4 regions of the Streptomyces sp. NPDC055955 genome follow, and region 2 is predicted to be linked to each of the others. Evidence: riboswitches for the same ligand, from Rfam matches in the RefSeq annotation. Region 2 holds a riboswitch; each other region holds the start of a gene.
The links. Region 2 has a riboswitch for cyclic di-AMP ahead of ACFC96_RS33920 (M23 family metallopeptidase). Riboswitches for the same ligand answer to the same signal wherever they lie in the genome.
Positions count from the first base shown of each region.

Region 1: linked by a shared signal. The riboswitch ahead of ACFC96_RS21665 (NlpC/P60 family protein) and the one ahead of ACFC96_RS33920 (M23 family metallopeptidase) in region 2 are both predicted to bind cyclic di-AMP.
Region 3: linked by a shared signal. The riboswitch ahead of ACFC96_RS00585 (peptidoglycan DD-metalloendopeptidase family protein) and the one ahead of ACFC96_RS33920 (M23 family metallopeptidase) in region 2 are both predicted to bind cyclic di-AMP.
Region 4: linked by a shared signal. The riboswitch ahead of ACFC96_RS06555 (transglycosylase family protein) and the one ahead of ACFC96_RS33920 (M23 family metallopeptidase) in region 2 are both predicted to bind cyclic di-AMP.

Region 1 is NZ_JBHJYS010000010.1:158,262-165,917, reverse strand. Features, by position in the region: gene ACFC96_RS21680 (lipase family alpha/beta hydrolase) at 1-879, shown strand, start outside; gene ACFC96_RS21675 (M23 family metallopeptidase) at 1,101-2,756, shown strand; gene pcrA (DNA helicase PcrA) at 2,784-5,294, opposite strand; cyclic di-AMP (ydaO/yuaA leader) riboswitch at 5,549-5,712, shown strand; gene ACFC96_RS21665 (NlpC/P60 family protein) at 5,721-6,884, shown strand; gene ACFC96_RS21660 (tellurite resistance/C4-dicarboxylate transporter family protein) at 6,987-7,656, shown strand, end outside.
Region 2 is NZ_JBHJYS010000021.1:110,274-117,929, reverse strand. Features, by position in the region: gene ACFC96_RS33930 (M16 family metallopeptidase) at 1-801, shown strand, start outside; gene ACFC96_RS33925 (M16 family metallopeptidase) at 798-2,183, shown strand; cyclic di-AMP (ydaO/yuaA leader) riboswitch at 2,380-2,536, shown strand; gene ACFC96_RS33920 (M23 family metallopeptidase) at 2,549-3,337, shown strand; gene ACFC96_RS33915 (GntR family transcriptional regulator) at 3,603-4,289, shown strand; gene ACFC96_RS33910 (HPr family phosphocarrier protein) at 4,505-4,786, opposite strand; gene ACFC96_RS33905 (GNAT family N-acetyltransferase) at 4,964-7,656, shown strand, end outside.
Region 3 is NZ_JBHJYS010000001.1:147,734-155,389, forward strand. Features, by position in the region: gene ACFC96_RS00575 (TetR/AcrR family transcriptional regulator) at 73-696, shown strand; gene ACFC96_RS00580 (SGNH/GDSL hydrolase family protein) at 806-1,597, opposite strand; gene ACFC96_RS00585 (peptidoglycan DD-metalloendopeptidase family protein) at 1,824-2,603, opposite strand; cyclic di-AMP (ydaO/yuaA leader) riboswitch at 2,608-2,788, opposite strand; gene ACFC96_RS00590 (tyrosine-protein phosphatase) at 3,197-3,994, shown strand; gene ACFC96_RS00595 (DUF6126 family protein) at 4,021-4,194, opposite strand; gene ACFC96_RS00600 (helix-turn-helix domain-containing protein) at 4,191-4,832, opposite strand; gene ACFC96_RS00605 (aspartate aminotransferase family protein) at 4,923-6,308, opposite strand; gene dxs (1-deoxy-D-xylulose-5-phosphate synthase) at 6,305-7,656, opposite strand, start outside.
Region 4 is NZ_JBHJYS010000003.1:92,438-100,093, forward strand. Features, by position in the region: gene ACFC96_RS06530 (NAD(P)/FAD-dependent oxidoreductase) at 1-1,163, opposite strand, end outside; gene ACFC96_RS06535 (exopolyphosphatase) at 1,651-2,595, opposite strand; gene ACFC96_RS06540 (DUF501 domain-containing protein) at 2,592-3,122, opposite strand; gene ACFC96_RS06545 (septum formation initiator family protein) at 3,207-3,695, opposite strand; gene eno (phosphopyruvate hydratase) at 3,799-5,085, opposite strand; gene ACFC96_RS06555 (transglycosylase family protein) at 5,404-6,087, opposite strand; cyclic di-AMP (ydaO/yuaA leader) riboswitch at 6,092-6,308, opposite strand; gene ACFC96_RS06560 (transglycosylase family protein) at 6,433-7,419, opposite strand; gene ACFC96_RS06565 (cytochrome P450) at 7,559-7,656, opposite strand, start outside.

The sequences.
Region 1 (7,656 bases), on a different contig from region 2:
GCTCTCGAGGTCGCGATCCTCGCCGGGCATCTCCTCCTGTACCCGTCCGGCATCATCCAGGAGCGCAGGGCCGTCCCCGCGCTCCCTCCGCTCGGCTACGCCCCCACCCCCATGGACGAGGGGGACGACGAGGCTTCGTACCTGACGGAGAGTGCCACCCTGCCGGGTTCCGGCGCCCAGAACGCCCACAGCACCGACAGCACGTGCAGCGCCCGCCTGCCTGCCACCGAGAGCAAGCCGCCGGTCCTTCTCCTGCACGGCTTCATCGACAATCGCTCCGTCTTCGTGTTGCTGCGCCGCTCGCTCGTCCAGCACGATCGTCACCACGTGGAGTCGCTCAACTACTCTCCACTGACGTACGACATCCGGACCGCCGCCGCGCTCCTCGCCCGCCATGTCGAGGAGATCTGCGAACGCACGGGCCATGACCGCGTGGACATCGTGGGGCACAGCCTCGGCGGCCTCATCGCCCGTTACTACGTGCAATGCCTGGGCGGCGATCTGCGCGTACGCACCCTCGTGTCGCTCGGCACCCCGCACGGCGGGACCACGGTCGCGCCGCTGATGGACGCACACCCGATCGTCCGGCAGATGCGGCCCGGCTCGACCGTCATCGAGGAGCTGTCGCGGCCCGCCCCCGGCTGCCGCACCCACTTCGTGAGCTTCTGGAGCGACCTCGACCAGATCATGGTCCCGCTGGAGACGGCCTGCATCGACCACCCCGACCTGATCGCGCAGAACGTTCGCGTCACCGGGGTCGGACACCTCGCACTCCCCGTCCACCCGGCGGTCGCCGCCGGCATCCGACAGGTACTCGACGCCGAGGAGGCACAAGGAACGTCCACCAACGACGCGGTGAATGGCCTGACGGTCGCCTGACTCAGGCCTGAACCCGCCCCCGGAACGGTCCTCGAACTGGCCAAACGTCGAACGATTCTCGAACGCAGGGCCAAGGCTCTGCCCACAGTCCGCCGAAAGACGGCCGAATGCCCGTTTCCTACGAGCGGGAAACCAGCTGAAGATTGTCGTGCCCGCGTACCGCCGGGTACAGTCACCGCACTGCTCTGGCAGCCCCTGTTGTCGAGGCGAAAGAGAAGTTGGTGAACGACCGTCACCCGTCGGGGACTCAGACCACCCCGGCCCCGGCTCAGGACGCCGACTACGCGCCCTACGCTGCTTATGACCAGCAGAGCGCCCCGTACGGCGGCCACACCGGTTACGACGGCTACGCCACCGGCGGTTTCGCCACCGACCCCCTCTTCGGCGACCTGCCCGGCGCGCAGAACACCGGCGCGTACGACAACAGTCAGTGGTCGACCGGCGCGCACCAGACGCTGACGACGCAGGAATCCCAGCACCACGACCCGTACGCGGCGCAGCAGCACGCCGCCGCGTACGGCACCGGCGGCTACGACACCACCGCTGCCTGGGGGACCGCCGCTCACGAGCAACTCGGCGGAATTCCGGCCCAGTCCGGACCGGACCATTCCGGCCAGTGGGACAACAGCGCGTGGGCCGACCAGACCGGGCAGTGGGACGCGAACGCCTTCGGGGCCCAGGCGCCGGGCTTCACCACACAGGACGCGTTCGCCACGCAGACCTTCCAGGCACCGGCGGCCTTCGAGACCCAATCCTTCGAGACCCAGGCGTTCGATGCGCAGGCCTATGAGACACAGGCCTTTGAGACACAGGCCTTTGAGACACAGGCCTTTGAGACGCCGGCATTCGAGGCCCAGCCTTTCGCGACGCAGACCTTCGAAGCACCAGGCTTCGACACGGGCGCGTACGACGCCACCGCGTGGAACTCCGCGGGCGCCGAAGACGACGGCAACGCCCCCGACGCCCGGCACGACTACGGCCAACCCGACGCTCCCGAGCCGGAGTTGAGCCACGACGACGGTCGTCACGACAGCCACGAAGACGGTCACCAGGACAGCTACAGCGACGGACTCCAGGACGTCGAGGAGATCGTCGCCCGCGACGAGCGGCCCGCCCCGGTCACGCCGGCCCAGCGCGCACGCTCCCGCCGCCGCTCCCCCGCCAAGCGCTCCGCGCTGCTCACGGTCGCGGTGCCCTCGGTGTGCGTGATGGGCGTCGCGGGAGTCGCCGCGGCCTCCGTCGGCGGGCTCGGCACAGACGACAGCAAGGACACGACAGCGGCCTCCGCGCCCGACGCGACCGCCGTCAAGCCCTCCGTCGCCAACAACAAGCTCGACACCCAGCTCGCGGACCTCTCCGCGGACGCGGGCGACTTCGCCGACCGGGCGAGCCGCACCCAGGAACGTATCGACCTCAGGACCAAGCAGCAGGCCGAGCGGAAGCAGGCGGCGGAGGAAGCGGCGCGCAAGGAGCGCCTGCGGCCCAAGTTCGTTCTCCCGGTCACGCAGCGCGGGCTGAGCGCGTACTACGGGCAGGCCGGCGTCAACTGGATGTCCGTGCACACCGGCATCGACTTCCCCGTCTCGTACGGCACCCCGGTGATGGCCGCGACCGACGGCACCGTCCGTACGCAGTGGAACAGCGCGTACGGGAACATGACGATCCTGACGGCGAAGGACGGCACGGAGACCTGGTACTGCCACCTCTCCAGCCACACCGTGATGAGCGGACCGGTCAAGGCCGGTGACGTCATCGCGCACTCCGGGAACTCCGGCAACTCCACCGGTCCGCACCTGCACTTCGAGGTGCGCCCCGGCGGCGGTTCGGCCGTCGACCCGCTCCCGTGGCTCCGCAGCCACGGGCTCGACCCGACGTAGGGCCGAGCCCGCCGGCAGCGGCCTTCCCTACAGCTTCTCCACCGGCGCGTACCGCAGCAGCAGGCGCTTCGGCTTGGGCTCGCCGAAGTCGACCGTCGCCTCCGCGTTCGCCCCCGTGCCCTTGACGCCGACGACCGTGCCGAGGCCGAACTGGTCGTGCGTGACCCGGTCTCCCACCGAGAGAGCGACGACGGGCTTCTCCGTCGCCCGGCGCGTGGCGAACGCCGGCGTCGAGCGCGAACGCGACGACGAGAGGGACGCGGCGATGCCGCTCGTCGGTCCCGCCGACTTGGCGGGCGCCATGGCACCCGTCCGCTTCCACTCCAGATGCGCGTCCGGGATCTCCTCCAGGAAGCGCGACGGCGGGTTGTACGAGGGCTGCCCCCAGGCGCTGCGCAGCGTGGAGCGCGTCAGATACAGGCGCTCACGCGCGCGCGTGATGCCGACGTAGGCGAGGCGGCGCTCCTCTTCCAGCTCCTTGACCTGGCCGAGGGAGCGCATGTGCGGGAAGACGCCGTCCTCCATGCCGGTCAGGAAGACGACCGGGAACTCGAGGCCCTTGGCGGTGTGCAGCGTCATCAGCGTGATGACGCCGGAGCCGTCGTCCTCCTCGTCCGGGATCTGGTCGGAGTCGGCGACGAGCGCGACCCGCTCCAGGAACTCGGAGAGCGTGCCGACGCTCGCCTCGCCCTCACCCTCGGCCGCACCGTCCGCCGTCGCGCTCTCCTGCTCGAACTCCAGCGCCACGGCAGCGAGTTCCTGGAGGTTCTCGATGCGGGTCTCGTCCTGCGGGTCCGTCGACGACTGCAACTCGGCGAGATAGCCGGTCCGTTCGAGCACCGCCTCCAGGACCGTGGCCGGGCCCGCGCCCGACTCGACGATCGTGCGGAGGTCCTCCATCAGCGTGTTGAACCGCTTCACCGCGTTCGTCGAGCGGGCCGCCATTCCGTACGCCTCGTCGACGCGGCGCAGCGCCTGCGGGAAGGAGATCTTCTCGCGCTGGGAGAGCGCGTCGATCATCGCTTCGGCACGGTCGCCGATGCCGCGCTTGGGCACATTGAGGATGCGGCGCAGGGGGACGGAGTCCTCGGGGTTGGCGAGCACCCGCAGATAGGCCAGGACGTCCCTGACCTCCTTGCGCTCGTAGAAGCGGACTCCGCCGACGACCTTGTAGGGCAGGCCGACCCGGATGAAGATCTCTTCGAAGACACGGGACTGCGCGTTCGTCCGGTAGAAGACGGCGACGTCGCCGGCCTTCGCGTCGCGCGCGTCCGTGAGCCGGTCGATCTCGTCGGCGACGAACTGCGCCTCGTCGTGCTCGGTGTCCGCGACGTAACCGGTGATCTGCGCGCCCGCGCCCGCGTTCGTCCACAGATTCTTGGGGCGGCGGGATTCGTTGCGCTCGATGACCGCGTTGGCCGCGGAGAGGATGGTCTGCGTCGAGCGGTAGTTCTGCTCGAGCAGGATCGTCGTCGCGTCGGTGTAGTCCTCCTCGAACTGGAGGATGTTGCGGATGGTGGCTCCGCGGAACGCGTAGATCGACTGGTCGGCGTCACCCACGACGCACAGCTCGGCCGGCGGGAGGTCGCCCTCACGCGGCGGCTCGTCCTCCGCGCGGCCGCTGTCGGCCGACCCCACCAGCTCCCTGACCAGCGCGTACTGCGCGTGGTTCGTGTCCTGGTACTCGTCGACCAGGACGTGGCGGAAGCGGCGGTGGTAGTGCTCGGCCACGTCGGGGAAGGCGCGCAGGAGATTGACCGTCGTCATGATCAGGTCGTCGAAGTCCAGCGCGTTCGCCTCGCGGAGGCGGGACTGGTACATCGCGTAGGCCTGGGCGAGGGTCTTCTCGAAGCCGTCGGCGGCCTGTGCCGCGAAGTCCTCCTCGTCGATCAGCTCGTTCTTCAGGTTCGAGATCTTGGCGCTGAAGGACTTCGGCGGAAACTTCTTCGGGTCCAGGTCGAGGTCGCGGCAGACCAGGGCCATGAGGCGCTTGGAGTCGGCGGCGTCATAGATCGAGAACGACGACGTGAAGCCGAGCTTCTTCGACTCGCGGCGCAGGATACGGACGCAGGCGCTGTGGAACGTCGACACCCACATCGCGTTCGCCCGCGGGCCGACGAGGGACTCGACGCGCTCCTTCATCTCGCCCGCGGCCTTGTTCGTGAACGTGATCGCGAGGATCTGGCCGGGGTGCACGCCGCGCTCGCCGAGGAGATACGCGATGCGGTGGGTGAGCACGCGGGTCTTGCCGGAGCCCGCGCCCGCCACGATGAGCAGCGGGGAGCCGCCGTGGACGACGGCCGCCTGCTGGTTCTCGTTCAGCCCGTCGAGGAGCGCCGCCGCGTCGAGCGCGGGGCGCGGGGCGCCGTCCCGGTAGTACGCGTCTCTGGCCGGGGGCGCGTCGAACTTCCCGTCGAACAGGTCGTCCGGAACGTGCTCCGGAGCCATGTCGTCCTCGGGCGGCGGCGGGGCATGCTCCTCACCGGCCTTGGAAGCCGTGAGGTCCGCCAGGAAGCTGTCGTCAAAGAGGCTGCTCATCGCTCTACGAGTCTAGGCCGCCCCACTGACACCCACGGCCGCCCCGGAAACTTCCCCCCGACTTCGTAGGCCCGACCACCTCTCGTGGTGCGGAAATCACCCTCCGTGAGAGTTACCGGAGGTCACGAACAAGATTGCCGAAGGTCACGAAAATGTATCGGGCATATCGAACATCAACCTTCACAGCAGCCACACGAGTTGGCTAGCGTGCTCCGCGGGCCGCCCGTCCCCCCGCCGGCAACCGCGCCGCGAGCGGGTCGCCCCCGCTGAGTTCAGTACGCCGCGAGGCATGGAACCGGGGACCCACGACCTTTGGGGTGAATCGGCCGACGACCCGTCAGGGCACGGCCGTAGGGCAGCCTTCCGAATCTCCGCCCGAACCCGACAGCTAACCCGGTAGGCGGTCATGGGAAGGAGACGCGCCCCTTGGCGTCGCACCGCAAGCCGCGCAACAGGACAGCCGGTCCCCGCACGGCCCCCGTCGTCGGAATCACCACGGCGGCCCTCACCTCCATAGCCCTGCTCTCGCAGAGCGCGACCGCCGCCCCCTCCGCGCCGCCGAAGCCGAGCCTGGAAGAGGTCCAGAAGAAGGTCGACACCCTCTACCACCAGGCGGGCGTCGCCACGGAGAAGTACAACGCGGCCAAGGAGCGCACCGCCAAGCAGCAGAAGCGTGTCGGCGACCTGCTCGACGACGTCGCGCAGCGCACCGAGAAGCTCAACAAGGCCCGCCAGGAGCTCGGCACCTTCGCCGCCGCCCAGTACCGCACGGGCGCCGTCTCCGACACCGCGACGCTGCTCCTCGCCGACGACGCGCAGGACTACTTCGACCAGGACCAGCTGATGAGCCGGCTCACGAGCCGCCAGAAGAAGGCCGTCGACGACTACCAGACCGAGCAGGCCGCCACCACGAAGAAGCGCACCGAGGCGGCCAGGAGCCTGGAGACGCTGACCACTTCGCAGGCCACGCTCAGGAGCACGAAGAGGGATGTCCAGCAGAAGCTCGGCGACGCCCGCGAACTCCTGTCGAAGCTGACCGCCGAGGAGAAGGCGCGCCTCGCGGCGATCGAGAAGCAGAAGCAGGAGGCCGCCAGGAAGAAGGCGCAGGAGCTGGCGCGTCAGCAGGCCGAGGCGGAGGCCAAGCGCAAGGCGGCCGAGGAGGCACGCCAGAAGGAGAACCCGGGCACGGGCAGCGGTTCCGGCACGGGTACGGGCTCCGGCAGCACCGGCAGCGGCTACGCGGCCAAGGCCGCGAAAGTCATCGCCTTCGCCGAGTCCCAGATGGGCAAGCCGTACGTCTGGGGCGCCACGGGCCCGGACTCGTACGACTGCTCGGGCCTCACGCAGGCCGCGTGGAAGGCGGCCGGCATCTCGCTGCCGCGCACGACCTGGGACCAGGTCAAGGTCGGAACGACCGTCACCACGGCCAACGCCCAGCCCGGTGACCTGGTCTTCTTCTACGACGACATCAGCCACGTCGGCATCTACATCGGCGACGGCAAGATGATCCACGCCCCGAAGCCGGGCGCGAACGTCCGCGTCGAGTCGATCTACTACATGCCGATCCACAGCGTGGTGCGCCCGGCCTGACCACCTTCGTGGGGTTACGTTCGGGCGGTGCGCGGCCCGAACGCAACCCCAGGTCCCGGACCCACGTGGTCCCAGCTCCCGCCGGCCGCCGGTGCCGCCGTCATGGCCACCGGCATCATCTCGGTCGGCCTGAACCTGACCGGTCACTCGGTGCTGTCCGGCATCATGCTGGTGCTCGCGGCCGCCCTCTGGCTGGTCCTCGCGGCGGACTTCGCGATCCGCCTGGTGCGGGAGCGCGACCGTTGGCACTCCGAGGCCGACACCCCGCCCGCGCTCACCGCGGTCGCGGCGACGACCGTCCTCGGCACCCGGATCTCCATGTTCGGCCTGCAGACCCTGGCCGAGGCGCTCCTCGCCCTGTCCGCGCTCGTCTGGCCGGTGCTCCTCATCAACGTCGTACGGCACTGGAAGCCGCGGATGCCGGGGGGCGTGTTCCTCGGCTGCGTCGCGACGCAGGGCCTCGTCGTCCTGGCGGCGACGCTCGCGCCCGCGGTCGACGCGCACTGGCTCGCGTACACCGGGATGGTGCTCTTCTGGGGCGGGGTCGTCCTGTACTGCTTCGCACTGCTCCGCTTCGATCTGCGCGAGGTGGTCTCCGGCGCCGGAGACCACTGGGTCGCGGGCGGCGCGCTCGCCATCTCCGCGCTCGCCGCGTCGAAGCTCGTCGCGACGGGTCTGTGGAACGACGACGACACGGACGTCCTGCGCACCATGAGCTTTCTGCTGCTCGCGCTCGACGTGGCCTGGTACGTCGTGCTGGCGCTGGCGGAGG
Region 2 (7,656 bases):
TTCCGTACGTACTACGCCCCGAACAACGCCGTCCTCTCGGTCGTCGGGGACATCGACCCCGAGCAGACGCTGGCCTGGGTCGAGAAGTACTTCGGCTCCATCCCGCGCCACGACGGCAAGCAGCCCCCGCGCGACGGCGCCCTGCACGAGCGGATCGGTGAGGGCGTGCGCGAGGTCGTCGAGGAGGAGGTCCCGGCCCGCGCGCTGATGGCCGCCTACCGGCTGCCGCAGGACGGCTCGCGCGCGTGCGACGCGGCCGACCTGGCCCTGACGGTCCTCGGCGGCGGCGAGTCGTCCCGGATCTACAACCGTCTCGTCCGCCGCGACCGGACCGCCGTCGCCGCCGGGTTCGGTCTCCTGAGGCTCGCGGGGGCGCCCTCCGTGGGGTGGCTGGACGTGAAGACGTCCGGCGACGTCGAGGTGCCGGTCATCGAGGAGGCCGTCGACGAGGAGCTCGCGCGGTTCGCCGCCGACGGGCCCACTCCCGAGGAAATGGAGCGCGCCCAGGCCCAGTTGGAGCGTGAGTGGCTCGACCGGCTCGGCACGGTATCGGGCCGCGCCGACGAACTGTGCAGGTTCGCCGTCCTGTTCGGCGACCCGCAGCTCGCCCTGACCGCCGTGAAGCGCGTCCTGGACATCACCGCAGAAGAGGTCCGGGAGGTGGCCGAGGCCTATCTGCGCCCCGACAACCGCGCGGTGCTCGTCTACGAGCCCACGGCCCCCGAAGGGGCCGGCGAGAACGCCGACGAGACCGCCGCCACGACCACGGACGAGACCGCAGACGAGGAGGCCGGCAAGTGACCGAGCTCGCGACCATGGACTTCCACCCGCAGCCCCAGGCCGGCACGGCGCGGCCGTGGGCGTTCCCCGCGCCCGAGCGCGGCACCCTCGACAACGGCCTGACGGTGCTGCGCTGCCATCGTCCGGGCCAGCAGGTCGTCGCCGTCGAGATCAACCTCGAAGCGCCCCTGGACGCCGAGCCCGCCGGGCTCGACGGCGTTGCCACGATCATGGCGAGGGCGTTCTCCGAGGGCACCGACAAGCTCGCGGCCGAGGAGTTCGCCGCCGAGCTGGAGCGCTGCGGTGCCACCCTCGACGCGCACGCCGACCACCCCGGCGTACGGGTCTCTCTGGAGGTCCCCGTCTCCCGCCTGCCGAAGGCGCTCGGCCTGCTCGCCGACGCGCTCAGGGCACCCGCGTTCGCGGACAGCGAGATCGAACGTCTCGTGCGCAACCGGCTCGACGAGATCCCGCACGAGACGGCCAACCCCGGCCGCCGCGCCGCCAAGGAACTCTCGAAGCAGCTCTTCCCGGCCACCGCGCGCATGTCCCGCCCGCGCCAGGGCTCCGAAGAGACCGTCGCGGCCATCGACGCGGCGGCCGTGCGCGCCTTCTACGACCGGCACGTGCGCCCCGCCACGGCCACCGCGGTCGTCGTGGGCGACCTCGCGGGCATCGACCTCGACGGCCTGCTCGCGGACACGCTGGGCGCCTGGACGGGGAACACGACCGAGCCGCGCCCCGTACCGCCCGTGACGGCCGACGACACCGGCCGGGTCGTCATCGTCGACCGGCCGGGCGCGGTGCAGACGCAGATCCTGATCGGCCGCGTAGGAGCGGACAGGCACGACCGGGTGTGGCCGGCGCAGGTGCTCGGCACGTACTGCCTGGGCGGTACCCTCACCTCCCGCCTGGACCGTGTCCTGCGCGAGGAGAAGGGCTACACCTACGGCGTGCGGGCGTTCGGCCAGGTGCTGCGCTCGGCACCGGACGGGACGGGTGCCGCGATGCTCGCCATCAGCGGCTCCGTGGACACGCCGAACACGGGTCCGGCGCTCGACGACCTCTGGAAGGTGCTGCGCACGCTCGCCGCGGAGGGCCTCACCGACGCCGAACGGGACGTGGCCGTACAGAACTTGGTGGGCGTCGCCCCGCTCAAGTTCGAGACCGCCGCTGCCGTCGCCGGGACGCTCGCCGACCAGGTCGAGCAGCACCTGCCGGACGACTTCCAGGCGGAGCTGTACCGGCGGCTCGCCGCGACAGGCACCGTGGAGGCCACCGCGGCCGTCGTGAGCGCCTTCCCGACGGACCGCCTGGTGACGGTGCTCGTCGGTGACGCAGCCCAGATCGAGGAGCCCGTCAGGGCGCTCGGTATCGGAGAGGTGACCGTCGTCACGGGCTGACCGTGACCGGTGTGCAACGAGGGGCCCCGGTGGGCGAGATGACCACCGGGGCCCTTGTATGTCCGAATTGAACCAGTGGTTGCCTGTCTGCCCTGTGGCATGCGCTACAAAAGCCCGGTTCCGTTTGTTGATTGAAAGATGCCCCGCTTAGCGTCGGTCCGGCTGTCCGCCAGATGTACGCCGCGCCCGCGGCACCGGACAGTCATCGCCGAGTCCCCCAAGGCGCGAGCCGGGGGAGCCGGGGACCCACCGTCCCTGGGGTGAATCGGACGCCCTTTCCTGAAGGGGGTCCGTAGGAGACCTTCCTGCTCCGAACCCGTCAGCTAACCCGGTAGGCGAGAAGGAAGGAAAGGATCAGCCACTCCATGGCGTTCACCCGTGCCACCGGGAAGCACCGTCGCCCGAGCCGTCTCACGCGTACCACCGCGCAGGTCGCCGGCGTCGCCGCGCTCACCACGACCGGTGTCATCGGAGGCCTCGCCGCCCCCGCCCTCGCCGCTGACGACGCGTCTCTCGAGCAGACGGGCCTGACCAAGGCCATCTCCATCGGTGACTCCCTCGCGCAGCAGATCGACGCGCAGGCCGCCGCCCAGCAGCAGGCCGCCGACAAGGCGGCCGCGAAGGAGAAGGCGGAGGCCGCGGCCAAGAAGAAGGCCGAGGAGGACCGGCGCGAGGCCGCCGCCAAGGCCAAGGCCGAGCGTGAGGCCAAGGAGCGCGCCGCCCGTGCGGCCGAGCGCAAGCGCCTGAACGCCTTCGTCCTGCCCGTCACCGGCTCGTACGTGTCGACCGCGTACAAGGCCAGCAGCGGCCTGTGGTCCTCCGGCAGCCACACCGGCATCGACTTCCACGCCGCCAGTGGCACCTCGGTGCACGCCGTGGGCGCGGGCACGGTCGTGGAGGCCGGTTGGGGCGGCGCCTACGGCAACAACATCGTCATCAAGATGAACGACGGCACGTACACGCAGTACGGCCACCTGTCGTCCATCGGCGTCTCCGTCGGCCAGACGGTCACCCCGGGCCAGCAGATAGGCCTCTCCGGGGCGACCGGCAACGTCACGGGCCCGCACGTCCACTTCGAGGCGCGCACCAGTCCCGAGTACGGCTCGGACATCGACCCCGTCGCGTACCTGCGCTCGCACGGCGTCAACGTCTGACCCTCGCCGCGTACGCGCGACAACGCACCGAAAGCCCCGGCTCGCCGAGCCGGGGCTTTCGGCGTCACCGGCCGCGGTCGTCACCGGACCGGCGCGTTCGTTCCCGGCGGCGCTGTCCAAAAAATATCCATGGATTACGGCCCGCCGTCGGAAATTCGGGCCCGCTGGAATAGAGTCGCTGGGAAAGCGCGCTGAACGGACTTCGATCGCGCTGCACGAGCGACTGTCTACCGCGTTTCGCGGGGATTAAGGCGGAGGTCGGTCCATGCGCATTCCGGCGCACTCGGTATGCACGGCGATCCGCGACGACATCGTCTCCGGTGTCCACGAGCGCGGCGGCAGACTCACCGAGGAGGTGCTCGCCCGTCGCTACGGCGTCTCCCGCGTTCCCGTGCGCGAGGCGCTGCGCACCCTGGAGGCCGAGGGCTTCGTCGTCACCCGCAGGCACGCGGGCGCGTGCGTCGCCGAACCCACCACGCAGGAGGCGGCGGACCAGCTGGAGATCCGGATGCTCCTCGAGCCGCTCGCCGCGGCCCGCGCCGCGCAACGCCGCACCGAGGCGCACCTGAAGGTGCTGCGCGGCCTGGTCAGGCTGGGTCAGGAGCGCTCCCGGCAAGGTCGGAGCGAGGACCTGCGCGCGCTGGGCGGCTGGTTCCACGAGACGCTGGCACAGGCCTCCGCCAGCCCGGGGCTGATCACGATGCTCACCCAGCTCCGCCACAAGATCGCGTGGATGTACACCGTCGAGCAGCCCGCGCGGCCCGCCGACTCCTGGGCCGAGCACGGGGCGATCGTGGACGCTGTGGCGCGCGGTGACGTGGAGCGCGCGCGGGCGCTCACGGCGCAGCACACGGAGCGCGCGATGACCGCCCACCGCCTGCGCGCCCCTCGTACGGGTGGCCGTGTGAGGACTTCGCAACATCCCGTCAACACACTGGGGCCTCAGCATTAACAAAGCCGCCGTATACAAATAGGGCGGCCTATTTCCAAGGGCTCTTTCTGTGCTGCTCCGGAATTATGGGAACGGACTCACGGAAAGACAAAGGGTCTGCTCGGAAAATCCGAACAGACCCTTTAATCGGCGCGATCTTCTGCGAGCAGTGAACGACGCCCAAGAATCCGGACGTCCGGTACGGGTCACTGTCGAGCCCCGTACCGGCCTGTGTACTAGACGGTCTCGGGAAGCTCCTCGAGCCCCTCGGAGACCAGCTTGGCCAGACGGTCGAGTGCGATGTCCGCACCCTCGACGTCGGAGGCCAGGACGATCTCCTCGCCGCCGCCGGCGCCCAGGCCGAGCACCGCGAGCATGGAGGCCGCGTTGACGGGGGTGCCGTCGATCTTGGAGATCGTCACGGGGACGCCGGCCGCCGTGGCCGCGCGGACGAAGATGGAGGCGGGGCGGGCGTGGAGGCCCTCGGCCCAGCCGACGTTGACGCGGCGCTCAGCCATGTGATGCTGCCCTTCAGGATTCTCACGGTTGTCTAGACCAGTCTCCCACACCGGTGGGCGTGCCCGATATGGGTCCTACGTACCGCCCGTACACGCCCGTCGGCCCTCATAGCGTGCCTTCGGCCCGCTCGCGCCGCGACCCGTACGACTGTCACCGCCGCGCCGTACGCTGTGCCCATGCAGACCCCGTCGGACCGGCACGCATACCCCGCCCACTGGGAAGCAGACGTGGTGCTGCGCGACGGCGGCACCGCGCGCATCAGGCCCATCACCATCGACGACGCCGAGCGGCTCACGAACTTCTACGAGCAGGTCTCCGACGAGTCGAAGTACTACCGCTTCTTCGCGCCGTACCCCCGTCTGTCCGCCAAGGACGTCCACCGCTTCACCCATCACGACTACGTGGACCGGGTGGGGCTCGCGGCCACGGTGGGCGGTGAGTTCATCGCGACCGTCCGCTACGACCGCATCAACGCCCAGGGAATGCCCGCCTCCGCCCCCGCCGACGAGGCCGAGGTCGCCTTCCTCGTCCAGGATGCCCACCAGGGCCGGGGCGTCGCGTCCGCGCTCCTGGAGCACATCGCCGCCGTCGCCCGCGAGCGGGGGATCCGCCGCTTCGCCGCCGAGGTGCTGCCCGCCAACACCAAGATGATCAAGGTGTTCACGGACGCCGGATACACCCAGAAGCGGCACTTCGAGGACGGCGTCGTCCGCCTGGAGTTCGACCTCGAACCCACCGAGGCCTCGCTCGCCGTGCAGCGCGCCCGCGAGCAGCGCGCGGAGGCGCGCTCGGTGCACCGGCTCCTCGCCCCCGGATCGGTCGCCGTCATCGGGGTGGGCCGCACGCCCGGCGGAGTCGGCCGCAGCGTCCTCGACAACCTCCGTGACGCCGGCTTCACCGGCCGCCTCCACGCCGTGAACAGGGCGTTCCCCGACGACCTGCGCGACCTGGACGGTGTCCCCGCCCACCGCTCCGTCCACGACATCGACGCCGCCGAGCCCGTCGATCTCGCCGTCGTCGCCGTCCCCGCGCGGTACGTCCCCGAAGTCGTCGCCGAGTGCGGCGAGCGCGGGGTGCAGGGGATCGTCGTGGTCTCCGCCGGATACGCCGAGTCCGGCAGCGAGGGCCGCGCCCGCCAGCGTGAACTGGTGCGCCAGGCACGCTCGTACGGCATGCGCCTCATCGGGCCGAACGCCTTCGGCGTCATCAACACCTCGCCCGCGGTGCGGCTCAACGCGTCGCTCGCGCCCGAGATGCCGCGCGCCGGCCGTATGGGCCTGTTCGCCCAGTCCGGGGCCATCGGCATCGCGCTGCTCGCCCGCCTCCAGCGGCGCGGCGGCGGAGTGACCGGAGTGACAGGTGTGTCGACCTTCGTCTCCGCCGGCAACCGCGCGGACGTGTCGGGGAACGACGTACTCCAGTACTGGTACGACGACCCGGACACGGACGTCGCCCTGATGTACCTCGAAACCATCGGCAACCCGCGCAAGTTCACCCGCCTCGCCCGCCGCACGGCGGCCGCGAAGCCCCTCGTCGTGGTGCAGGGCGCCCGGCACAGCGGCATCGCGCCCCTCGGCCACGCGGTCCGCGCCACGCGCCTGCCGTACGCCACCGTCTCCGACCTGCTGCGCCAGGCGGGTGTCATCCGCGTGGAGACCATCACCGAACTCGTCGACACCGGCCTGCTCCTGGCCCGCCAGCCCCTCCCGCCGGGCCCCCGCGTGGCGATCCTCGGGAACTCGGAGTCGCTGGGCCTCCTCACGTACGACGTCTGCCTCGCCGAAGGGCTGCGGCCCAAGCCCCCGCTGGACCTGACGACCGCGGCGTCCGCCGAGGACTTCCACGCGGCGCTCACCGAGGCGCTCGCGGACGACAAGTGCGACGCGGTCGTCGTCACGGCGATGCCGGCGGTGGGGGAGTCGACCGCCGAGGACGCGGCGCTCGCCGAGGCCCTCAGTTCGGCCGCGTCCGGCACCCCCACCAAGCCCGTCCTGGTCGTCCACGTGGAGCTCGGCGGCCTCGCCGAAGCGCTCTCCGCCGCCACCAGCACGGGCCCCCGGGCACTCGCCAGGACCCCCGGCGGCACCCCGGCCGGACGCCCGCCCACGGACGAGCTCGCCCCGACGCCCGCGCTCATCCCCGCCTACCCGGCCGCCGAGCGCGCCGTCCGCGCCCTCTCCGAAGCCGTCAAGTACGCCCAGTGGCGGCGCGACGCGGCGGAGCCCGGCAAGGTCCCCGAGTACGAGGACATCGACGAGACGGGCGCCGCCGAGCTCATCGCCGCGCTCCTCGCGAAGGACGAGGACCCGCGCGGCACCGAGCTCGCCCCGGAGGACGCCCGCGCCCTCCTCGCCCGCTACGGCATCGACGTACGCCAGACCCTCGCCGCCCCCGGACCCGACGAGGCGGCCGCCGCCGCGCACACTCTCGGCTACCCGGTCGCCCTCAAGACGACCGCCCCGCACCTGCGCCACAGGGCCGACCTCGGAGGGGTGCGCCTCGACCTGGCGAACGAGGGGGAGCTGCGCCGCGCGTACCAAGAGCTGTCCGAGACGCTCGGCAAGCCCGAGGAGCTGAGGCCCGTGGTCCAGGCCATGGCGCCCCGCGGCGTCGACACCGTCGTCCGCGCGGTCATCGACCCGGCCGCCGGCGCGGTCCTCTCCTTCGGGCTCGCGGGCGCCGCGTCCGAGCTGCTCGGCGACACCGCCCACCGGCTGATTCCGGTCACCGACCGGGACGCCCAGTCGATCGTCAGGGGCATCAAGACAGCGCCTCTGCTCTTCGGCTGGCGCGGCGCCGCGCCGGTCGACACGGCCGCGCTCGAAGAGGTGCTGCAACGGGTCTCGCGGCTCGTGGACGACCATCCCGA
Region 3 (7,656 bases), on a different contig from region 2:
TCGTGCACGAGGCGTTCGCGCCGGGTTCGCCACTCGGCGCCCACCGCCGGCGCCCGTGTGTAGGGTTACCGCGTGGCAAGAGTGCGGTTGAGCGTGGCCGAGCGGCGCGAAGAGTTGCTGCGGGCCGCCATCGAGCAGATCGAGGCGCGGGGCGTGGCAGCCGTGCGCATCGCCGACGTCGCCGCAGCGCTCGGGGTGAGCAACGCGCTGGTCCTGTACCACTTCTCGACGAAGGAAAAGCTCGTCTCCGCCGCGTTCGCGCACGCCGCCGAGGGCGACCTGGCCCATCTGCGCAAGCTGCTGAGCAAGCGCACGACGGCGCTGCGCCGGCTGCGCTCGGCCGTGCGCTGGTACGCGCCGACCGGGCAGGCCAAGGGGTGGCGGCTGTGGATCGAAGGCTGGTCCGCGGCGCTGCGTGAGCCCGCGCTGCGGGAGGTCACGCGCGACCTGGACAAGCAGTGGAAGGCGGCGCTCACGGAGGTCGTCGCGGAGGGCGTGGCGGCGGGAGAGTTCCACTGCCCCGACCCGGCGGGCGCCGCGCTGCGCCTGACGGCACTCCTCGACGGTCTCGCGGTGCAGATGACCGCGTACACGGGGACGGTCTCGCGGGCCCGCATGCAGGAGTGGGTCGACGACGCGCTGGCCCGCGAACTGGGACTCGAGCGGGCGGACCTGACGGCGACGACGGCGGGCTGACGGCGCCACGGAGTCGGGCTCCGAAGAGGCCCCCGGATTGGACCGCACAGAAATGACGCGGGGGAGCCGCCCTCAAGGGCAAGCTCCCCCATGACGTGCGCGGCTCCCGTCAGAGCGGCAGCAGATCCGGCCGCTTCGCCGCCACATGGTCCCCGGACGACTCGCCGCGCAGCCGTCGGCCGATCCACGGCACCAGGAACTCCCTCGCCCAGTGGATGTCGTCGCGCCGCACCTCCAGCGTGCCGCGCGGCGGCTGCGCCGGCCACGGCTGGTCCGGGTCCGCAGGCACCTCGATGCCGAGCGCCTGCCCCGCCCGCAGCGCGACCCGCGTGTGCCCCTCGGGCGAGAGGTGCAGCCGGTCGTCGTCCCAGGCACGGCGGTCCTGGACGGTCTTGAGGGACCACAGGTCGAGCACCGGGCAGCCGTAGCGGTCGGCGACCGCGCGCACATGCCCGTTGTACGTCGCTATCTTGCCGCGCAGATGCTTGAGGACGGGGACGTCCCGGGTGTCGAAGCCGGTGGTCACCATGACCGTGCCGACGGCGGAGGTCAGCCGGGCGACGGCCTTCTCGAAGCGCTCCGCGACGTCGTCGGGGTCGGTGCCGGGACGGATGATGTCGTTGCCGCCGGCGGCGAAGGTCACCAGGTCCGGGGCCAGTTCGACGGCGCGCGGGAGCTGGTCCTCCACGATCTGGTCGAGGAGCTTGCCGCGCACGGCGAGGTTCGCGTACCGGAAGGAGTGCTCGGGGGTCCGGTCGTCCAGGAGGACGGCGAGACGGTCGGCCCAGCCCACGAAGGCCCCGTCGGGACCGGGGTCCCCGACGCCTTCGGTGAAGCTGTCCCCCACCGCCGCGTAGGACCGAATCGTGCCGCCGTTGAGTGATCTCGATTCGTTTGCCACGACCACACATCTTTCACCCTGCGATGTGACCTACGCGACCGTAGGAAGGGGTTGACGGGTGGTGATATAGCCCACCCGGTCAGTTTCGGGGATTGAGGAATACGGCGAGGACACGGCGAAGGGGCGGGCCCGGAACCGGGCCCGCCCCTTCATGTCACACCTCGACGCGACACCTTCACCTCACACGTCACACCGTCAGGGCCGGAGCGACGTCACACCGTCCGGGTCAGAGCGAGACGCCGTGCGCACGGAGGTAGGCGACCGGGTCCACGTCCGAGCCGTAGCTCGGGGTGGTGCGGATCTCGAAGTGCAGGTGCGGTCCGGTGACGTTGCCGGTCGCGCCGGAGAGGCCGATCCGCTGACCCTCGGTCACGGTCTGCCCGGACGAGACGGAGAGGGACGACATGTGGGCGTACTGCGAGTACTTGCCGTCGGCGTGCTGGATGACGACCTCGTTGCCGTACGCGCCGTCGAGGCCGGCCGACACGACGGTGCCCGCGGCTATGGCCTTGAGCGGGGTGCCCGTCGGAACCACGAAGTCGACACCGGTGTGGTAGCCGCTGGACCACATGCTGCCCGCGGTCTTGTACGCCGTACCGATGGAGGCGCTCTGGACGGGCAGCGTGTAGCCGGAAGCGGTGGCGGTCTTGGCCGCGGAAGCCTGCGTGGCGGTGGCCGGGGACTTCGCCGCGGGAGCCGTGGCCTTCTGGCCGATCGTCAGCTTCAGGCCCGGACGGATCAGGGACGGGTCGCCGCCGATGGCCGAGCGGTTGTCGGAGTAGAGCTTCTTCCAGCCGCCGCTGACGTGCTGCGCGTCGGCGATCTTCGAAAGGGTGTCCCCCGCCTTGACGGCGTAGGTCGTGGCAACGGCGGGAGCGGCCGCGGCGTGGACGCCGGAGGCACCCATGAACGGCAGCGCGAGCGCGACGCCGCCCACACCGGCAACGGCGATCGTGCGGGCGAGGCGCGGGGACTTGGGACGGCGGTGCTTACCCTTCGCGGGCATGGGGGATTCCTCTCCGTCGCCTGCGAGGTGAGCTGTCGGGTTCGGACTGGAGCTGCCCGGCCGCGCCCCTTTCGGGCACGGCTTCACCCCGAGCCGTTTCCGGTGTCCCGAAAACGGCGGTCTACCTGGGTCCCCCGCTCCTGCCGAGCACGGATCGATGTGCGGATTCCGGGCGGCGGCAGGATTTGGCGGTCCGTCCGGATTGCGCCGAACGTAAGCGAGCGGAGAGCGCGGGGACAAGCCGCGAATTCCCCTGGGCATTCCGCTTCTTGATCCTTATGTGATCCTTTCCGGAAAAGGCCGTCACGCTCCGTAGATTCACGATCTTTGCAACTGCTATACCTACTGGAAATTCATTCGGGATCGCCGCCACGCACGGTCACCGCTATGACTCTGCTCACCTATCAGCCGCCATATGGCGGCATTTCGGGCTTAGTTATCCCATAGAGCCCTATCGCCCATCTATCGGTTCATTCCGGGCATTTGGTACGCAATCGCCAGCCTTCTCTCACATGGTTGCCCCTGGCAGCCATGTCGTATCGTCGAAGGCGCCCGCCGGCGAGCAGCGCCGCGGCCGACCGGGAGGAGCCCCCGTGACGCAGCAGGTCCCGTCCACCGAGCCCGAGTTGGCCGGAGTGCGCAACTTCCGCGACGTCGGTGGTCTCCCGACCGTGGACGGCCGTCGGGTCAAGCAGGGCGTGCTGTTCCGCAGCGGTCACCTCGCGCACGCCACGGACGAGGACGCCGCGTTCCTCTCCTCGCTCGGGCTGCACACGATCTTCGACTTCCGCAACGCCGCCGACCAGCGCCTCGAAGGCCCGGACGTGACGCTGCCCGGCGTGCGGAACGTGAATCTGCCGCTGACCGACCCGGCGGACGGCGCCGAGTTCTGGCAGATGGTGCGCGACGGCAACCTCGACGACCTGCGCGCCGCCCTCGCCGAGGGCCAGGCCGCGAACCGCATGATCACGTCGTACCGGGCGATCATCACCGAGCGCACCGCCGAGCACAGCCAGGTGCTGCACTCCCTCGCCGAGGACAGCGTGCCGGCGCTGATGCACTGCGCGGCGGGCAAGGACCGCGCGGGCCTGTCGATAGCAGTCACGCTCCTGGCCGTGGGAGTGGAGCGCGACGCCATCGAGGCGGACTACCTGGAGTCGAACGCGACGCACCGCCGCTACAAGGTGCACCGCAGCAGCGCCTCGAAGGACGCGATGTCCCCCGAGGTCATGGAGCTGCTGAGCCCGCTGTTCGACGCCCGCGCCTCCTATCTGGCGGCCGCCTTCGAGCAGGTCACGCAGACCTGGGGCTCCACCGACCGCTACCTGGAGGAGGGCCTCAAGCTCTCCCCCGCCCGGCGCGAGCGGCTGCGCGAGCGCCTCCTGGACTGAGACTCACCGGCCACCCGCTGGGGCCGTCATCCGCGCGACGCCCCCAGCGTGAACAGCAGATAGATGAAGCCCGCGACGAGGTGCCCGGCGAAGACGTAGACGAGCAGGCGCACCCAGATGCCACGCGGGAGCTTGTCCTCCACGTCACGCCGTGCGGGCCGCCGCTGCGGATCGGTCATGTCGTGCGGCTCTGCGTTCATCGAAGGCCTCCCTGGGTCTGTGCGCCGCCGCCCGTCGCCGGGCCGAGACACAGCGCGGCGGACGGGCTCTGCAGCAGGGTGTGTACGAAGAGGAGCTCGGCGCCGTCGCGGTCGGCGGCGGCGATCCGGTGCGGGGTGAGCGAGTCGAAGTGCGCGCTGTCCCCCGGCGCGAGGTCGTAGGCGGTGTCCCCCAGACGCAGCCGCAGCCGCCCTTCGAGGACGTACAGCCACTCCTCACCGGGGTGGACCCGCACGATGTCGCCCTGGGCGCCGAACGGCACGTGCACGCGCAAGGCCTGCATGCCGCGCCCCGGGGCGCCCGCCTGCCGGTAGATCCAGCCGCCCGCCTCGGTGGGCTCCATGTCGCCGGAGCGCACGACGGCGTCCCTGTCGGCGGGCGTCTCGCCCAGGAGCTCGGAGACCGTCGTACCGTAGGTACGGGCCAGAGCGAGCAGCATCGGGAGCGAGGGCTGACGGCGGCCCGTCTCCAGGCGGGAGAGGTGCGCGGGCGAAAGCCCGGCGGCGCGGGCCGCGGCCTCCAGGGTCAGGGCGGCGCGGCGCCGGAGTTCCCGCAGCTGCGGGGCGACGGCGGGCAGCTCCGTGGGTTCCGGAGCCGGCTCCGGAGGGGCAGGGCTCATGATTCGATTGAGCCAGAGTCGTACCTCTGGGGCAAATTTCTTGCCCCAGAGGCAAACAGCTCCCTCTTCAGAAGCGCCCTGCCGAAGCGGTCAGCGGTTGGCGACCGCCTGCTTCACCAGCGTCTTGCCGAAGTCCCACATCAGTCCGCCGCCCGAGTGCGCGTCGTCCATGACGGCGGTGAACGCCTCCACGAAGCGGTCCACCTCGCGCTCCCCGATGATCAGCGGCGGGATCAGCTTGATGACCTCCAGGTGGTCGCCGGAGACCTGGGTGAGGATCCGGTGCTTCTGGAGCAGCGGCACGACGACCATCTGCGCGAAGAGACCCTTGCGCGCGGCCTGGAGCATCGTCCAGCGGCCGCGCAGCTTCAGCGACTTCGGCCGCCCGAACTCGATGCCGATCATCAGGCCTCGGCCGCGTACGTCGCTCAACAGCTCGTAGCGGTCGACGAGCGCGGTGAGCCGGGACTTCAAGAGCTCCCCGGTGGCCCGGGCGTTCGCGACGACCTCCTCGTTCTCCATCACGCAGAGCACGGCGAGACCCGCGGCCATGGCCTGCGCGTTCGAGCCGAAGCTGGCCGAGTGCACGAGGACGCGGTCCATGGACGAGTAGACCTTTTTGAAGATCCAGTCCTTGCCGAGGGTCGCGCCGACGGGCACGTAGCCGCCGGAGAGCGCCTTCGCCACGCACACGAGGTCGGGTTCGACGCCGTCCTCGTGCTGGTAGGCATAGAAGTCGCCCGTCCTGCCGAGGCCCGTCTGCACCTCGTCCGCGATGAGCAGCGCCTTGTGCTGGTGGAGCAGCTCCTGAGCGGCGCGCAGATAGCCGGGTGGCGCCCCGTGGACGCCCTTGCCCTGGATGGGCTCGACGATCAGCCCGGCCACGTCGCCCTTGGCGAGCTCCGCGCGCAGGGCGTCGAGGTCACCGAGCGGCACCGCCGTGTCCGGCAGGAGCGGCGCGAAGCCGTCCCGGAATCCGGACTCGCCGTTCACGGACAAGGACCCGGTGGTCAGCCCGTGGAAGGCGTGACCGCAGTACAGCACCCTGGGCCTGCCCGTGGCGTACCGGGCGAACTTCAGCGCCGTCTCGACGGCCTCCGTGCCGCTGTTGCCGAAGAAGACCCGGTCCAGGTGCGGGCTGTGCGCGAGGAGCCGCTCGGCGAGCAGGCCCGGCAGCGGCTGGCAGTCGAAGCGGGTGAGGTCGGCGAGCGAGGCGTCGAGGACGTCGTGCAGCGCCTTGCGGACGACGGGGTGGTGCCGGCCGAGGCCCATCACGCCGAACCCGGCGAGCATGTCCAGGTAGTCGTTGCCGTCCTCGTCCCAGAAGTAGGCGCCCTCCGCCCGCTCGTAGACCTTGTCGAAGCCGATGGTGTGCAGCATGCGCGGGAGCTGGTGGTTGAGGTACTTGGCGTGCAGTTCGTAGCGCTCGGCGCCACGGTCGGCCAGGAGTCTTGCGAGATCGAACTCCTTGCTCATACGTCGTCGCTCTCCTTGCCGGCCACGAGGGCCGCGGTCTCGGCCTTCAGGGCCATGCTGGCGCCGATCCGCCCGGCGATCTCGACGGGCGTGAGCCCGATGTCGGCGAGCACCTCGCCGCGCTTGGCGTGCGCGAGGAACTGGTCGGGGATCCCGAACCGCCGTACGGGTACATCGACTTCGGCCTCGCCGAGCGCGAGCGCCACGGCGGAGCCGACGCCCCCCGCCTTGCTGTTGTCCTCGACGACGGCGACGAGCCGGTGCCGTGCGGCGAGCGGCGCGAGATCCGGGTCGACGGGTTTGACCCACCGCGGGTCCACGACCGTGCAGGTGATGCCGCGCGCTTCCAAGAGTTCCGCGACCTGGAGGCACACCGGCGCCATCACGCCGACGGAGACCACGAGGACGTCCGCGTCGTCGGCCCGGCGCAGTACGTCGAGGCCGCCGATCCGGTCGACCGCCGGGATCTCGGGGCCGACCGACTCCTTCGGGAAGCGGATCAGCGTCGGGGCGTCGTCCACGGTGACCGCTTCGCGCAGCTGCGCCCGCAGCTGCTCGGCGTCCCGGGGCGCGGCGATGCGCAGTCCGGGGACGACCTGGAGGACGGACATGTCCCACATGCCGTTGTGCGAGGCACCGTCGACGCCGGTCACGCCGGCCCGGTCGAGGACGAAGGTGACACCGCAGTTGTGCAGCGCGACATCCATGAGGAGCTGGTCGAAGGCGCGGTTGAGGAAGGTGGCGTAGACGGCGACGACCGGGTGGAGGCCACCGGTCGCGAGTCCGGCCGCCGAGACCGCGGCGTGCTGCTCGGCGATCCCCACGTCCCACACCCGGCCGGGGAACTCCTGGGCGAACTTGGTGAGTCCGACCGGGTGCAGCATCGCCGCGGTGATCGCCACGACGTCGTCGCGCTCCCGTCCGATGCGGGCGATCTCGTCGCCGAACACCGAGGTCCAGGAAGGGCCGTTGGACGGCGCGAGGGGCTCGCAGGTGAGCGGGTCCATCACGCCGACGGTGTGGAACCGGTCGGCCTCGTCGGCGAGGGCGGGCTCGTAGCCGCGGCCCTTCTCGGTGAGGCAGTGCACGACGACCGGCCCGTGGAACCGTTTCGCACGTCGCAGCGCCGACTCGACCGCGCCCAGGTCGTGACCGTCGATGGGCCCCATGTATTTGAGCCCCAGGTCCTCGAACATGCCTTGCGGCGCGAAGGCGTCCTTGAACCCCTTCTTGGCGCCGTGCAGGGACTCGTACACGGTGTGTCCGATGACAGGGGTGCGCAGGAGGACGTCCTTGCCCCAGGCGAGGATCTTCTCGTAACTGTCGGTGGTCCGCAGGGTGGCCAGGT
Region 4 (7,656 bases), on a different contig from region 2:
CGGCCCTTGAGCTTGATCTTCATCTTGCCCATGACGATCATCGCGACGCCCTTGTGCAGGCCGAGACCCGCGACCGCGCCCTTGTTGCTGTGGCTGTACTCCTTCTGCGGGAAGCCCCGCATGCCGGAGACCACGTTGTCGCCGAGGACCTTGGCCTGACGCATGGCGTGCTGCGCGTTCGGCGGGCACCAGGCGTTCTCGTTGCCCGCCTTGCGGCCGACGAGGTCCGGGACCTGGGCGTTGTCGCCCGCGGCCCAGATGTAGTCCGAGCCCGCGACCTGGAGGGTGGCCTGGGTGTCCACGTGGCCACGCGGGCCGAGCGGGAGGCCGAAGCGCGCGAGGGCCGGGTTCGGCTTGACGCCGGCGGTCCACACGATGGTGTTGGCGTCGACCTCGAGGCCGTTGCTGAGCACCACGTGACCGTCGACGCAGGACGGCATGGTGGTCTTCAGGTAGACCTCGATGCCGCGGGACTCCAGGTGCTTCCTGCCGTACACGCCGAGCTCGGGGCCGACCTCGGGCAGCACCTTGTCGGCGGCGTCGACGAGCACGAAGCGCATGTCCTCGCGCTTCACGTTCTTGTAGAACTTGGCCGCGTCGCGCGCCAGGTCCTCGACCTCACCGATCGTCTCGGCGCCCGCGAAGCCACCGCCGACGAACACGAAGGTGAGCGCCTTGCGGCGGATCTCCTCGTCGTTCGTGGACTCGGCCTTGTCGAGCTGCTCGAGCACGTGGTTGCGCAGGCCGATGGCCTCCTCGACACCCTTCATGCCGATGCCGACCTCGGCGAGGCCCGGCGTCGGGAAGGTGCGGGAGACCGCGCCGAGCGCGATCACCAGGTAGTCGAAGGGAACCTCGTACGCCTCGCCGACGAGCGGGGCGACCGTGGCGACCTTGCGGTCCTGGTCGATGGTGGTGACCCGGCCGGTGAGAATCTCGGCTCCGGGCACAGCGCGTCGCAGCGGGACGACGACGTTGCGCGGCGAGATGCTGCCGGCGGCGGTTTCGGGGAGGAAGGGCTGGTAAGTCATGTACGAGCGCGGATCCACGACCGTGACGGTCGCTTCCGCATAACGCATCTTCTTGAGAATGCGTCGTGCTGCGTACAGGCCTACGTACCCACCGCCTACTACGAGGATCCTGGGACGCTCCGTGGTGCTCATGCCATCGAGTATCCACCCGTCCGGAGGGGGTCGCTCGTGCGCCCCTTCACAAGCACTGACGGGGCCTCTGCTACACTCCGCCCCCCACGTGACCGAGGTCATGGCCCTGGCAGGGAACCACGGTATGACGCCGGTCGTTCCACACCCCTCTTGAGCTGCCGCTCCGGGCATTCGGCGGGGGTGGACCACTCATCCGGTTCATCCGCCCGCAACAAGCCCGCAACGCCCCGCTCGGCGGCCTCCGGAGCGCGGGGAGCCCCTCCCGCGGGCCATCTGGCCCGGATCCTCGCCCCACGAGGCCCAATTCCTTGTGAAGAACTTCACGAACTTTCCCGACGGGGTGTCGCCGGAGCGTGTCGCCCCCCTCCCGGACCGCGCTCAGACGACGTCCTGAGCGCTCAGGGGAGTCGGCCACGGGAGGTACCGGCAGGCCGGAAGGGGGGCCGGGAAGGGGTCGCGAAGCGGCCGGGAAACAGCCTGGAGAGGGCTAGGCGATCGACCAGGCGATGCCGTCGAGGATGTCGTGCTCGCTCACCACGACCTCCTTGGCGCCGATCCACTCCATGATCAGGCGCAGCACCAGCGCGCCGGAGGCGATGACGTCGACGCGGCCCGGGTGGATGACCGGGTTCAGGGAACGCTGGTCGTGCGTGGACGTCACCAGCCAGTCCGTGAGCTCGGCGACGCGCTCGTAGGAGATACGGGAGTGGTGGATGGCCACCGAGTCGTACTCGCTCAGACCGAGCGCGAGCGCGGCGACCGTCGTCACGGAACCGGCCAGACCCACGAGCGTGCGGGCCGCGGTCAGCGGGACGGTCTGCGTCACGAGGTCGAGGGCCGCGACGACGTCCTCACGAACGGCCTCGATCTGCGCGGGCGTCGGCGGATCGGTGACCTGGCCGTCCTCGCCCATGAGGTGGCGCTCCGTCATGCGGACGCAGCCGATGTCGACGGAGCGCGCCGCCAGGACCGTGTCCTCGCCGACGACGAACTCCGTCGAGCCGCCGCCGATGTCCACGACCAGGTAGGGCTTGTCGAGGTCGGCCCGGCCCGTCAGCTCCTTCGTCGCGCCGGTGAAGGAGAACTCGGCCTCCTGGTCGCCCGTGATGACCTCGGGCTCGACGCCCAGGATGTCCACGACCCCGCGCACGAAGTCGTCCCGGTTCTCGGCGTCGCGGGACGCGGACGTGGCCACGAAGCGGATCTTCTCGGCGCCGTGCGCTCTGATGACCTCGGCGTACTCGCGGCAGGCCGCGAAGGTGCGCTCCAGCGCCTCGGGCGCGAGGCGTCCCGTGCGGTCCACGCCCTGCCCGAGCCGCACGATCGTCATGCGCCGGTCCAGTTCCACGAGTTCACCCGTGGCGGGGTCGGCGTCGGCGACGAGGAGCCGGATCGAGTTGGTGCCGCAGTCGACGGCGGCGACCCTGGTCACTGGCTCTCCTCGGGCGCGGCCGACACGCAGGGCCCCTTCGCCCACCACTCGGGCAGCATCGCGATGGCCTCGTCGCCGAGCGGGTTCACACCCGGGCCCGCGGCCAGGGAGTGGCCGACCAGGACGTGCAGGCACTTCACCCGGTCCGGCATGCCGCCCGCGCTCGGGAAGCCCTCGAGGACCTCGATGGCGTCGCGGCGCGCGATGTAGTCCTCGTGCGCCTTGCGGTACGCGTCCGCAAGCTCGGGATCCGTCTGAAGGCGCTCCGTCATCTCCTTCATGACGCCGTTCGCCTCCAGCGTGCCGATCGCGGACGCGGCGCGCGGGCACGTGAGGTAGTACGTCGTGGGGAAGGGCGTGCCGTCCTCGAGGCGCGGCGCCGTCTCGACCACGTCCGGGTTGCCGCAGGGGCAGCGGTGCGCGATGGCCCGCAGGCCGCGCGGCGGGCGGCCGAGCTGCTCCTTGAACGCCTGGATGTCGGCGTCCGTGGGCGCGGTCGGCTCGGTCTGGGGCGGGGGCGTGTCCATGCCTGGGGGCTTTCCTTCAGTGAACTTCGGTAGGGGTACTGCGGATTCGGGGTGCTGCGGGTGCGGGGCTTCGGTGCGGGCGGGTCAGTCGCCGGGGCGGTCGGCCTTGTCGACGCCGTCCCAGACGTTCGAGTACCAGGGCCGTCCCTTCGCGCCCCCCTCGGAGCGGGTGCGCTTCGCCGCGTCGGGGTCGCGCGCCACGTAGCCGGTCTCGCCCGGCATCACCAGGTGGAGCCGGTCGCGGATCCGCTGCTCGGCGTACGAGTCGTCCTGCCAGCGTGCCTTCTCGTCGCGCAGCCTGTCGACCCTGCTCTGGGCCTCCTGCTGCCGGCGCTGGAGGTCGGCGATCTCCCCGCGCTGGGAGACGTACTGCCTTATGGGGTAGGCGAGCGCGACGACCAGGGTGCACAGGACGAGGGCCAGGAGTGCCGCGCGGCCGGTGAGACGGGAACGGCGGGCCTGACGTCTGGTCTGGGAGCGGTAGACGCGCTCGGCGGTCTGCTCGCCGAGCAGACGCAGCCGGGTCGCGGTGGAGAACCGGTCACGGTCCCTGTCCCGGACTCTCCCGGCCATGTTCGCGCCTCCCCTTTACGTGCGTACGTCCCCGCACACGGTACGGGACCGGGTGCGGGGACGTACGTACGACGCTTCCTAAGGCAGTGCCTTAAGAGCGCGCTCAGCCCTTGAAGCGGGGAAACGCGCTGCGGCCGGCGTAGACCGCGGCGTCGTCGAGGATCTCCTCGATGCGCAGGAGCTGGTTGTACTTGGCGACGCGGTCCGAGCGGGCCGGGGCACCGGTCTTGATCTGGCCGCAGTTCACCGCGACGGCGAGGTCGGCGATGGTGACGTCCTCGGTCTCGCCGGAGCGGTGGGACATCATGCACTTGAAGCCGTTGCGCTGGGCCATCTCGACGGCGTCCAGGGTCTCGGTCAGCGAACCGATCTGGTTGACCTTGACGAGCAGGGCGTTGGCGGAGCCCTCCTCGATGCCGCGGGCGAGGCGCTCGGGGTTGGTGACGAAGAGGTCGTCGCCGACGATCTGGACCTTGTCGCCCAGCTTCTCGGTGATGACGTTCCAGCCGGCCCAGTCGTCCTCGTACAGCGGGTCCTCGATGGAGACCAGCGGGTACGCGGAGACGAGCTCCTCGTAGTACTCGGTCATCTCGGCGGCCGAGCGGGACTTGCCCTCGAACTCGTACTTGCCGTCCTTGTAGAACTCGGACGCGGCGACGTCGAGCGCGAGCGCGATCTGCTCACCGGGAACGTAACCGGCCTGCTTGATGGCCTCGACGATGAGGTCGAGGGCCTCGCGGTTCGAGCCGAGGTTCGGGGCGAAGCCGCCCTCGTCGCCCAGACCGGTGGACAGGCTCTTGGTCTTCAGCACCTTCTTGAGGGTGTGGTAGACCTCGGCGCCCCAGCGAAGGGCCTCGGAGAAGGACTCCGCGCCGATCGGCGCGATCATGAACTCCTGGATGTCGACGTTGGAGTCGGCGTGCGACCCACCGTTGAGGATGTTCATCATCGGGACGGGCAGCAGGTGCGCGTTCGGACCGCCGAGGTAGCGGAACAGCGGCAGGTCGCTGGCCTCGGAGGCGGCGTGCGCGACGGCGAGGGAGACGCCGAGGATGGCGTTGGCGCCGAGCGAACCCTTGTTGTCGGTGGCGTCCAGGTCGAACATCGCCTGGTCGATCAGGCGCTGCTCGGTGGCGTCGTAGCCGACGAGCTCCGGGCCGATCTGCTCGATGACGGCGAGGACGGCCTTCTCGACACCCTTGCCCTGGTAGCGGTTCGGGTCACCGTCGCGGAGTTCGATGGCCTCGAACGCGCCGGTGGACGCACCGGACGGGACAGCGGCACGACCGGTGCTGCCGTCGTCGAGGCCGACCTCGACCTCGACCGTGGGGTTGCCTCGGGAGTCCAGGATTTCCCGGGCTACGACGACGTCGATGGACGGCACGAGCATCTCCTTATGGGATGTGACGCAACTACGCCGGGCCGCATGGTCCGGCAACACACGAGCCTAACCGGCTCCAGGCACCGGCCAGCCGACCGACCGGCCCGTGGACAAAAACCGAGAGCGAATTGTTTCCGAACGGAACAAAAAGCACCGGCCGACAACGGACGAAAGCCCAGGACCCCTCACGCACCAAAACCCCGCCCCGGGCGCGACGGGGGAATGCGCACCCGGGGCGGGGAGTCCTTGGGGGGACCTGGCGTGGTACCGGCCGTCCGCCGAAAGCCGGCACCCGAGCGGCCTGGGGGCTGTCGCCCCCTCCCCTCCTTACTTGAGGTGGAGCTGCTGACCCGGGTAGATCAGGTCGGCGTCCTCGACGATGTCCTTGTTCAGCTTGAAGAGCTTCGCCCAGCCACCCTTGACGTGGTGCGCCTCGGCGATGGTGCTGAGGGTGTCGCCGGCCTTCACCTTGTACTCGCCGTCACCCTTCTCGACCTTCTTGCCGGCCGGGGTCTCGACGGTCTTCTTCGACTCCTGCTTCGGGGCGGCAGGCGCCTTGCGCTCCTGGCTGCGGGTGGTCGGCTGCTCGGTGCGCTCCTGCTGCTTCGGGGCGGCGGCGGCCGGGGCGGAGCCGGTCGAGGCGGCGGACAGGCCCACGCCGCAGCTCGGCCAGGCACCCTTGCCCTGGCTCGCCAGGACCTTCTCGGCGACGGCTATCTGCTGCGCCTTGGAGGCCTTGTCGGCGGTGGAGGCGTAGGCGGTGCCGCCGTACGCGGCCCAGGTGGACGAGGAGAACTGGAGGCCGCCGTAGTAGCCGTTGCCCGTGTTGATCGACCAGTTGCCGCCGGACTCGCACTGCGCGACCGCGTCCCACTCGGAGGTGGTGGCGGCGGAGGCGCCGGTGGCACCCATCAGCGGGACGGCGACAGCGGCACCGGCGACACCGGCGAGCGTGGCGACGCGAACGGCCTTGGACGGGCGACGGTGCTTGCCCTTGCTGGAAAACAGCATCGAGAGATCCCCTCACCGACGCCTACGAGGTGAGCTGTCGGGTTCGGGCCGGATGAGTGCCCGGTCGCACGTCCTGCGTGCGACTTCACCCCAAGCCGGTCGGTCGGCCGTCTCTCGACGGCCGGGGCCGGCACTTACCTTGGGTCCCCCGCTCCTGCCTACGGCGCTTACGCGACGACTGTTCCCGTACGGACGTTGGCAGGATTCGGCGTGACATCCGACGGGGCCCGCTGTGGCGAGCGGTGATGACCGTAAGCAGTGGATCGCCCGAATTTCAAAGACGATCAGGGCCTTTGAGACCCATCTCTCACCGTCACCAAAGCGGACATCACGCCCGAACTGCCCCTACTTTTCGCCCGATTCGAGCCCAAGATCCAGACTCTGACCAGGAAGGATGAGGTCGGGGTCGGCGCCGACCGTCTTCTTGTTCTCGGCGTACAGAGCGGCCCATCCGCCGTCCACGTCATGGGTGTCGGCGATGCCCCAGAGGTTGTCGCCGGAGCGCACGGTATAAGTACCTTCGTCCGCATTCACACCCTTGCGCCCGCTTTCTCCGCCGCGCGAGGCATGGCGGCCCGAGCCGTCGTCGGCGCGCGAGGAGCCCGGGACGTCGTCCTCGGCGGCGTCGCCGCGGTGCCGGCCGGAGGCGGGCGCAGCGGCGGAGTCCGAGCCGTCGGAGGCCTCCGACGAGGGCGCGCCGGCGGTCGAAGTCGAGCCGTCCCGGCCGGACTTGTCGCTCTTGGAGTCGCCCGCGGTGTTACCTGCGGTATCACCCGAGTCGTCGTGACTCTTCTCTCGGGAGTCGCCCTTCGCGGCCTCGGACGCGGAGTCCGCCGACTCGTCGCTCGCGTCACTCTTCGCGGTGTCGCCGTCCGCCGCGTCGTCACGGCCGGAGTCGCCGGCGGACGCGGACGGGGTCGGCAGGGCCGCCCCGGGGTCGACGTCGGCCGCGGCGTCGTCCGCCGTGAGCCCCGAGGTGACCGAGCAGACCGGCCACGCCCGCGGACCCTCGTCGGCGAGGACCTTCTCGGCGACGGCTATCTGCTGCGAGCGGCTGGCCTGGTCGGCGCGCGGCGCGAAGTCGAGGCCACCGTGGTCCTCCCAGATCTCCTGCGAGAGCTGGAGCCCGCCGTAGTAGCCGTTGCCCGGATCGGCGCTCCAGGAGCCGCCGCTCTCGCACTCGGCGAGCTTGTCCCACGTGGCGGTCGACGCGGCGCTCGCGCTGGTCGCGCCGAGCAGGGGGATCGCGATGGCGGAGCCGGCCACTCCCGCGGCGACGATGAGCGCGGGAGCCTGGCGGGGGCGACGGTGACGACCGTTCCCGGTGAGCATGAAGGCGCCTTTCGGTGGCTCGGGGAATGCTGCGGCGGGTGGTGCCGCGATGACTGGTGAACGTAGCGGGAGTCGAACGCTTGTCACAAGTCGATGCAGCCGAGATCACGTGAAAGTCACAGTCTTGACGAACCGTCAGTTACACCGCTTCGCCCGGACCTTCCCGATGCGGCGTGAACTCGACCGGAAGCGTGCGCAATCCCCGCATGATGAGGCCGCCGCGCCAGCGCAAATCGG